Regions from separate parts of the Promicromonospora alba genome, predicted to be linked through region 1. Evidence: predicted binding sites of a transcription regulator. Region 1 holds the regulator's gene; the other holds the start of a gene.
What was found. The regulator HrcA, encoded in region 1, represses chaperone genes, less so after heat shock. The targets are predictions, from matches to a motif close to TTNGCACTCGNNNNNNNCGAGTGCNAA.
Positions count from the first base shown of each region.

Region 2: the regulator HrcA is predicted to act here: its motif matches at 1,545-1,571, upstream of groES (co-chaperone GroES).

Region 1 is NZ_JBHSFI010000003.1:1,071,552-1,075,959, forward strand. It holds gene ACFO6V_RS10065 (OmpA family protein) at 1-3, shown strand, start outside; gene ACFO6V_RS10070 (16S rRNA (uracil(1498)-N(3))-methyltransferase) at 113-880, opposite strand; gene dnaJ (molecular chaperone DnaJ) at 891-2,012, opposite strand; gene hrcA (heat-inducible transcriptional repressor HrcA) at 2,052-3,071, opposite strand; gene ACFO6V_RS10085 (hypothetical protein) at 3,433-3,618, shown strand; gene ACFO6V_RS10090 (helix-turn-helix transcriptional regulator) at 3,706-4,408, shown strand, end outside.
Region 2 is NZ_JBHSFI010000004.1:119,595-124,002, reverse strand. It holds gene ACFO6V_RS11495 (glutamate--cysteine ligase) at 1-153, opposite strand, end outside; gene ACFO6V_RS11490 (class I SAM-dependent methyltransferase) at 150-1,418, opposite strand; gene groES (co-chaperone GroES) at 1,753-2,049, shown strand; gene ACFO6V_RS11480 (WhiB family transcriptional regulator) at 2,183-2,470, opposite strand; gene ACFO6V_RS11475 (MerR family transcriptional regulator) at 2,661-3,875, shown strand; gene guaB (IMP dehydrogenase) at 3,943-4,408, shown strand, end outside.

The DNA.
Region 1 (4,408 bases):
TGACGATTACCGTGAAGTAGAGCGCCTGTCCGGACACACGCTCTATCTCGGCGCCTCAGGGCGCGCGAGGTAGAGCGTGTGTCCGGACAGGCGCTCTACCTCGCGGGGTGGGTCAGGTCCAGCGGTTCAGGCGGGTGCTCAGGAGGGCTATCGCCACCGGGCCCGCCGTCGACGTGCGGAGGACGTGCGGGCCCAAGCGCGCGGTGACCGCGCCCGCCTCGATCAGCAGGGCGACCTCGGCCTCCGAGATCCCGCCCTCGGGGCCGACGACGAGAAGCACCTCGCCGGCGGAGGGCAGCGCTACCGTCGCCAGGCCCGCCTTCGCCTCCTCGTGCAGCACGGCCACGGTCCCGCCCGCCTCGACGACGGAGCGGGTCCTGGCCGCGAGCTGCTTGGTGCTCAGCGGCAGCTCGACGTCGGGTATGCGGCAGCGGCGGGCCTGCTTCGTCGCGGCCCGCACGGTGCTCACCCAGCGTGCCCGCGACTTCGCGGCCCGGTCCCCGCGCCAGACGACGACCGACCGCTCGGCCTGCCACGGGATGATCGCGTCCACACCGACCTCGGTGGCGGCCTCTATGGCCATCTCGTCGCGGTCGCCCTTCGCGAGGGCCTGGACGAGCGTCACGACGACGGCGGGCGTCGGCTCGACGTCCACCTCCTCGACCCGGAGGTGCACCTCGGCGCCGGCCACCGACTCGACGACGGTCCGCAGGCGTACGCCCGCGCCGTCGACGACGTCGATCCGCTCCCCGGGACCGCGCCGCTGGACGACGCCGGCGTGCCGGCCTTCCGCGCCGTCGAGCACGTAGACCGAGCCCGCGGCGTACTCCGAGAGCGGATGGGCGGTGGACGCCTCCGCGAGAAAGACTGGCGCGCTCATGGGTGGGCGGTCAGCGCCCGCTGAGCTTGTCGCGCAGCCGCGAGAACACACCGCCGTGCACGGACGCGAGGCGCGACTCGGGCCGCTCCTCGCCGCGCAGGACCGCGAGCTGCTGCAGGAGCGCCGTCTGCTCCTCGTCCAGGGCCGTGGGCACCTGGACCTCGATGTGCACGTTGAGGTCGCCGCGCCCGGTCGAGTGCAGGTGCCCCACGCCGAGGCCCTTGAGGGTCATGACCTGGCCGGGCTGCGTGCCCGGGCGCAGGTCGATCTCCTGGAGCCCGTCCAGGGTGTCGAGCTCGAGGACGGTGCCGAGCGCGGCCGCCGTCATCGGGACCTGGAGGGTGCAGTGCAGCTCGTCGCCGCGCCGCACGAACGTGTCGTGCGCGCGCTCCCGGATCTCGACGTACAGGTCGCCGGCGGGGCCGCCACCCGGGCCCACCTCACCCTGGGCGGAGAGCTTGATGCGCGTACCGGTGTCGACGCCCGCGGGCACGTTCACGGAGACGGTGCGGCGCGAACGCACGCGGCCCTCGCCGGCGCAGTCGGCGCAGGGCTCGGGGATGACCGTGCCGAAGCCGCCGCAGGCGGAGCAGGGCTGGTTGGTCATGACCTGGCCGAGGAACGAGCGCGCGACCCGCTGCACGGAACCGCGGCCGTGGCAGACGTCGCAGGTGCGCGCCGAGGTGCCGGGCCGTGCGCCGTCGCCGGCACAGGTGTTGCACACCACCGCCGTGTCGACCTGGATCTCGCGCTTGGCGCCGAACACCGCCTCGGCGAGCTCGAGGTCGAGCCGCACCAGCGCGTCGTTGCCGCGCCGGGCGCGCGGGACCGGCCCGGCGGGCTGGCCGCCGCCGAAGAAGGTCTCGAAGATGTCCTGGAAACCGAACCCGGCACCGAACCCACCGCCGGCGCCGCCACCCGGCGCGGTCGGGTCCACGCCCATGTCGTACTGCTGGCGCTTGTCCGGGTTGGACAGCACCTCGTAGGCGCGCGCGACATCCTTGAACCGGTCCTCGCCCACGTTGCCTGCCACGTCGGGGTGCAGCTCGCGGGCCAGCTTGCGGTATGCCTTCTTGATCTGCTCGGGCGAGGCGTCGCGCGGAACACCGAGAATCTCGTAGTAGTCGGTCACAGGTCTCTCTTTGTGAGGAGGTGTGTGGAAAGGGGGATGTCAGCTGGGCAGCACACGCGACAGGTAGCGCGCGACGGCGCGCACCGCGGCGATGGTGCCCGGGTAGTCCATACGGGTGGGGCCGATCGAGCTCAGGATCGCGACGGAGTCCCCGTCGGACGAGCCGTAGCCGGACGTGACGACCGAGGTCTCGGACAGGCCGGCCAGCCGGTTCTCGTGGCCGATGCTCACGGCAACGCCTGCGTCGTCGGTCATGTCGGTGAGGAGGCCGAGCAGGACCACCTGCTCCTCGAGGGCCTCGAGCACGGGACGCAGGCCCTGCTCGAACCGCATGCTGGAGTGCGCCAGGTTGGCCTGGCCCGTCAGCACTATGCGCTCCTCGCTCTCCTCGGCGAGCGCGGCGGTCACCACCTCGGCGACGGCCGTACCCAGCGCGCGATGCTCGTCGGGCATCGCCTCGGTGACCCGCGCGAAGGCGGTGCCGATCTCGGTGAGCCGGTGGCCGGCGGCCGCGGCGTTGAAGCGCGCGCGCAGCTCGCCGAGCGTCCCGTCGTCCATCCCGAGGGGCACGTCGAGGTACCGCTGCTCGACCCGTCCCGTGTCCGTGATGACGACGACGAGGAGCCGCCCCTCGGCGGAGGGGACGAGCTCCAGGTGCCGCAGCCCGGAACGACGCAGCGACGGGTACTGCACGACGGCGACCTGGCCCGTCAGCTGCGCGATGAGGCGTCCGGCGCGGGCTACCACGTCGTCCAGGTCGACCGCCTCGGACAGGAACGTCTCGATGGCGCGCTTCTGGGGCACGGTCAGCGGCCGCACCTCTGCCAGCTGGTCCACGAACAGGCGGTAGCCCTTGTCCGTGGGGATGCGGCCGGCCGAGGTGTGGGGCTGGGCGATGAGCCCGGCCTCTTCCAGGGCGGCCATGTCGTTGCGCACGGTCGCCGGGGACACACCGAGCTTGTGCCGCTCCGTGAGTATGCGGGAGCCCACGGGCTCCCGTGTCCGGACATAGTCCTCCACGATCGCTCGCAAGACATCGAGTCTGCGTTCTTCGCTCACCGCGCTCACCTCCGTCCCAGGTAGAACGTCCGGGACCTGCACCCGGGTTCCGGCCGGCGCTCCAGCACTCTCGCCAGCCGAGTGCCAATCCTACGCGGCACACGCCACAGGCCAAGTCCCCGACCCGCCACTGCTTCGCACAGAACGTCTCTGAGCAGGCCCGACGCGCAGGTCACGCGGGTGACGGAGGCGTACGCCACGTTCGCGAGCGGCGGACTAGGGCAATGCCTTAGGCACCACCTCACACCTCAGCAGACCCGGTCCGAAAGATGCGGCGACCGCCCGATCCGCCGGGGGTACCTCACGGACGAACCTTGAGTCATCGCCGGCGACGGGCCGGCGACGACCAGGAGGCAACACCATGTTCGGTTTTTCCGACTTCGCCGAGTACCGCAGGAACGAGCAGGACCTCAACCGCCGGGCCGAGCAGTCCCGCGTGGCCCGTGAGCGCAAGGAGATCGCCCGTCGGCAGGCGGCCGAGCACCACGCCGCCGAGCAGACCAGCCGGGCCAAGGCTGCCCGCACGGCCCGGCCCCGCGTCGCCTGACGCGCGGCGCCAGACCGTGCCGGACAGTCATGACCAGCAACGATGACCAGCGGACCGACGACAGGACCGGCATGGGACGATGAGCCCATGCCGGTTCCCCGCGCCCGCCTGGTGGGTCGAGCCCGAGAGCTCGGCGAGCTCACAGCCGCCCTCGACGCAGTCCGCTCGGGTGGCAACCGCACGATAGTGATCGCGGGCGAGGCAGGGATCGGCAAGACCCGCCTCCTCGACGAGCTCACCGCGCACGCCGACGGCGTCCCCGTCCTCACCGGGCAGTGCGCCGACGAGGGGTCCGGACCCCTCCCCTACGCGGCTCTCGCCGGACTGCTGCGCGGGATCGTCCGGACGGTAGGCCCCGAGGCAGTGGTCGCCGCTGCCGGGCCCGCGGCAGGTGCCCTGTCCGTCGTCGCTCCCCAGCTCGTCACCCCGGCGTCGGACGCCGGAGCGGACCGCCTTCCCGAGGTCCTCGCGAACCTGCTCACCGGGCTCGCCGCCGAGCGCCCCGTCGTCGTGATCATGGAGGACCTGCACTGGTCCGACGACGTCACCCGCGCCGTCGCCCTCCGCCTCGCCCGCACCGCACCCGCCGGCCTGCTCCTGCTGCTCACCTACCGCAGCGACGACGTCGGACGCGCGCACCCCCTGCGCACCGTCATGGCCGAGCTCGACCGGGCCCGCCTCACCACCCGCCTCGACCTGGCGCGCCTGGGCGTCGCAGAGGTCCAGGCGATGGCGCGCGACCTGCTCGGCGGCTCCGCCGGCCTCCGGAACGGCCCGGCGCACGGCCGGG
Region 2 (4,408 bases), on a different contig from region 1:
CGGTTCGACGGCGGCGCGCGCGAGGGCCTCGAGCACCTCCGGGCCGGACTGGGAGAGGTCGGCCGTGTCGGACCGGATCAGCCCGATCTCCCATTCGAGGCCCACGGTGGAGCGGGGGGACTCGCCGAATCCGAGCCGGGCCGGCGAGCTCATACGGGTCCCAGTGGTTCGACGACAAGTACCTGTTGATTGCCTGCCACGCGTGTGAGCACGATCGTCGCCTCCTCGGTCCCGGTGAGCACGAGCTGCTTGCGAAGTTGTTCAGGTACCACCGCGGTGCCGCGCTTCTTGATCGTGATGCGTCCGACGTTGCGGTCACGCAGGTACGCCTTGAGCCGTTTCAGGCCGAACGGCATGGTGTCGAGCACCCGGTAGCCGGTGGCTATCGGTGCCGGCGCCCCTACCGAGTCGGCGGGCCGGCCCGACGGCAGCTCGGCGAGGCTGTCCGTGGTGACGTATGCGATGGTCGGGTCGACGAGGCGTCCGCCCAGCTCGGCGGCCGCCTGGCCGACAAGACCGGCGCGGATGACCGCCCCGTCGGGCTCGTACAGATACTGTCCGACGCCGCCGACGTCGGGCGCGTCGTCGTCGCCCCGGACCGTGCGGCTCAGCGTGTGCTCCTTGCCGTCGTCGTCGGTGAAGGTGCGCAGCACGAGCGCCGACCGCCCGGGGCCGTCGAGGGCGAGCGGCCCGAACCAGAGGCCTGCCTCGACCACGTCGCCGTTGACGGAGACCCACTGGGTCTCGGCGTCGTCGGGCAGGCCGTCGTGCGGGATGCCCGGGCCCACCTTGATGCCCACGGCGGGCACCGTCTCGCGCAGCGCCCAGACGGAGTCGAGCGGGGGCTCGTAGGCCCGCGGGTCGAAGACTCGCCTGCTCCGTGCGCCCGAGCCGCCGCTCACCCGGCGGGCCGGGTCGGCGTAGACGCCCTCGATGCCCTCGGCACGGAGGTCGAGCCGGAGCCCGTCGGCGTGCCGCACGTCCGCCTCGGGGAAGTGGCGCAGGTTCCACTGTGCGATCGCTGCCGTGCACTCGTCCAGATCGGTGGCGACCACCCGCAGGCCGGTCCCCGCGAAGGCGAGCGAGTCGGCGCCGATGCCGCAGGTGAGGTCGGCGAGGACGGAGACGCCGGCGTCGAGGTACCGCCGGGCATGCAGAGCGGCGACGAGGAGCCGTGTCGCCTGCTCCAGGCCGTCCGCGGTGAAGAGCATCCCGTCGGCGAAGTCACCGAACTTGGCCCGGGCCCGCGTGCGGAGCCTGGACTGGGTGACCACAGCGGCCGCGAGATCCGGCGCGACGCCCTTGGCCCGCAGCGCGGTCACGGTCTTCATCGCCTGTCGCTCGTCGTAGGGCGGGAGGGCGCCAAGCAAGGCCCAGCCGTCGGGGCTGAGCAATTTGCTCAGAATCGCCGCATCCATGGGAAGATCTTTCCACGTTTGTCCTGGTCGTGACGAGCGGCGCGACGGAACCTTTTCGTGGAGATGGCGAGATTCCGGTGTCGCGGCGGCGCGTCGGCCCCGCAGAGTGTGAGCCACTCCACCCGATTGGCACTCGCCTTGACCGAGTGCTAGCGCCGACCTAGATTTGGGGTTGTTCACCGCTGCGGGAACCCGGTCCACGGGCCTGCGGGGGAGAACCCAGACGTTCGTGCCCGCCGGCACCCGCGACGACGGCGGACGGTCGAACGTTCGAGCCACTTACGCCCATCACGCAGCTGATCTCTCGATCCGCTCACGAAAGAGGAGGTCCGACGTGTCGGTCCCCATCAAGCCGCTCGAGGACCGGATCGTCGTCAAGGCTCTCGAAGCCGAGACCACGACCGCTTCCGGCCTGGTCATCCCGGACACCGCCAAGGAGAAGCCCCAGGAGGGCGAGGTTCTGGCCGTTGGCCAGGGCCGCATCGACGACAACGGCAACCGTGTGCCGCTGGACGTCGCCGTCGGTGACAAGGTGATCTACTCCAAGTACGGCGGCACCGAGGTCAAGTACGCGGGTGAGGAGTACCTGGTGCTCTCCGCCCGCGACATCCTCGCCGTGGTCGTGAGCTGACTCCAGCTCACCCTAGGTAGACGACGAGGGCCCCGCACCGAGAGGTGCGGGGCCCTTGCCTTGCCTGGATCAGGCGGAGGATGGATGAGGCGGAGGCAGGATCAGGCCAGGCCTGGATCAGGCCAAGCCTGGATCAGGCAGAGACGGACTTGCCGGCGAGGATGGCCGAGCGCTCGTCCTCGCTGAGCCCACCCCACACGCCGTACGGCTCGCGCACGCGGAGCGACTGCTCGCGGCACTGCATCATCACGGGGCAGGAGCGGCAGATCGCCTTGGCGGCCTCGGCGCGCCTGCGGCGTGTCGACCCACGCTCGCCCTCGGGGTGGAAGAACAGGGTGTCGTCCGCGTCACGGCACGCTCCCGTGTACTGCCATTCCCACAGTTCCATTACCGGACCGGGAAGCCTCGAGATCTCCGTCATGCCGAACAACCTACAAGTTGTGCAGAAGTTGTTCAAGGGGCAATTTCTGGACGGGCGACTCGAATCGGGTCACGGCAAGCGCGCCAGGGCTGACCGGTTTTGCGTCGATCTGAACCGGATTCCACCGAGATCGGCGGCACGCCGGGTTTCGCAGTGGCGCGGAGAGGTCCAGGTCGGCAGAATCGAGTCCATGACATCTTCGCGGCCTGCCGAGAGCTCGGGCGGGTCACGTGCATCCAGCCCCGGACTGGCCGTCGCCGCAGTGGCCAGACGTCTCGGGGTGGCGCCAGCCACCCTCCGTACGTGGGACCGCCGGTACGGGCTCGGCCCCTCGGGCCGGACCGCTGGATCGCACCGCCGCTATACCCCGGACGACGTCGCTCGCCTGCTGGTGATGCGCCGTCTGACGCTCGAGGGCGTCGCGCCGGTGGATGCCGCGCGGGCCGCTGTCGAGGCAGGGGACGCGGAGCTCGAGGTCGCCACCCGGTCGGCGCCCGCGCTGCCTGCCGTGCAGGTGGAGAGCGACCTGGACGACGCGGAGCCGGAGGAGTTCGCGGAGACGTTCGTCGGAACCCTCCAGGCACCCGAGCCCGGTGCGGACGGCCGCGAGGAGCCGACTCCGCTGCCGACCGATGAGCCGAAGGAAGAACCGCGCGGCAGGGCGCGCCTGCGGGCGCTCCCCGGCGGCGCCACGGGTGGGGACGCCCCGGCCGTGGCCGGACCGCGGTCCGCCTCGGCCGCTGCGCCGACGTCGGGCCGGGTCTCCGCCCTGGTCGATGCCGCGCTCGCCTACAGCAGGACCGCCTGCGACAACCTGCTCCTGCTGGGCCCCGACGGGGACCCGGCGACGTGGTGGACCGACCTGGTCGAGCCGGCGTGGCTGCGCCTGTCCGAGCGCACGGTGCTCGCCGGTCCCGGCGAGATGCCCGAGGTGGTGCTCGCGACCGCCGCGCTGCGGGCGCTGCGCCACTACACCGAGGAGTTCGAGCGGGCGATGGTCGAGGCGGGCGGTCCGCCGGCCAACCACCCGAGCCGCATGCGCAAGATCGTGCTCGTGTTCGCGGCACCGGACGAGGTGGTACCGCTGTCCGCGCACGCGCTCGCCGCGGCGCTGGCCGCGCAGGGTGCGATGGCGCGGATCGTCACGGGCCCCGCGAGCACCCACCGTTCGGTCGAGCTGGTGACGATGGTCCGGCCGACGGCGGTCGTCCTGGCGACCACGCAGAACAAGCCCGACCTCGACGTCGTGCACGCGGTGAACGAGAGCCATCCGGACCTGCCGATCTTCGTGGGCCTGCGGGCCGACGCCGCGGCGACCGACCTGCCGTTCGGTCCGACGGTGCAGCGTGTGCGCTCGTTCACCGGCCTGTTGCACGAGGTGCTGGCGGTCATCAAGGCGAGGTGACGCACGCCTCGGGCCGGTACTACCGCCCGACCAGGATCCGTGGCCGCACCGGCCGTAGACTTGCTGCATGACGGACCAGACCTCGCCGGCCGACCCGTTCGGGTTCCTCGGGCTCACCTATGACGACGTCCTGCTGCTGCCGGGTTACTCCGACCTGGCGCCGTCGGACATCGACACGACGTCTCGCCTGACGCGCGAGATCTCGCTCAAGATTCCGCTGCTGTCCGCTGCGATGGACACGGTCACCGAGTCGGCGATGGCCATCGCCATGGCTCGCCAGGGTGGCCTCGGTGTCCTGCACCGCAACCTCTCCATCGAGGACCAGGCCCAGCAGGTCGACCTCGTGAAGCGGACGCAGACGGGCATCATCACGAACCCGGTCACGATCGGGCCGGACGCCACGCTCGAGGAGCTCGACACCCTCGCGGGCCAGTTCCGGATCTCCGGCTTCCCGGTGGTCGACCTCGAGAACAAGCTCATCGGCATGGTCACCAACCGGGACCTGCGCTTCACGCCCGTCGCCGAGTGGGCCA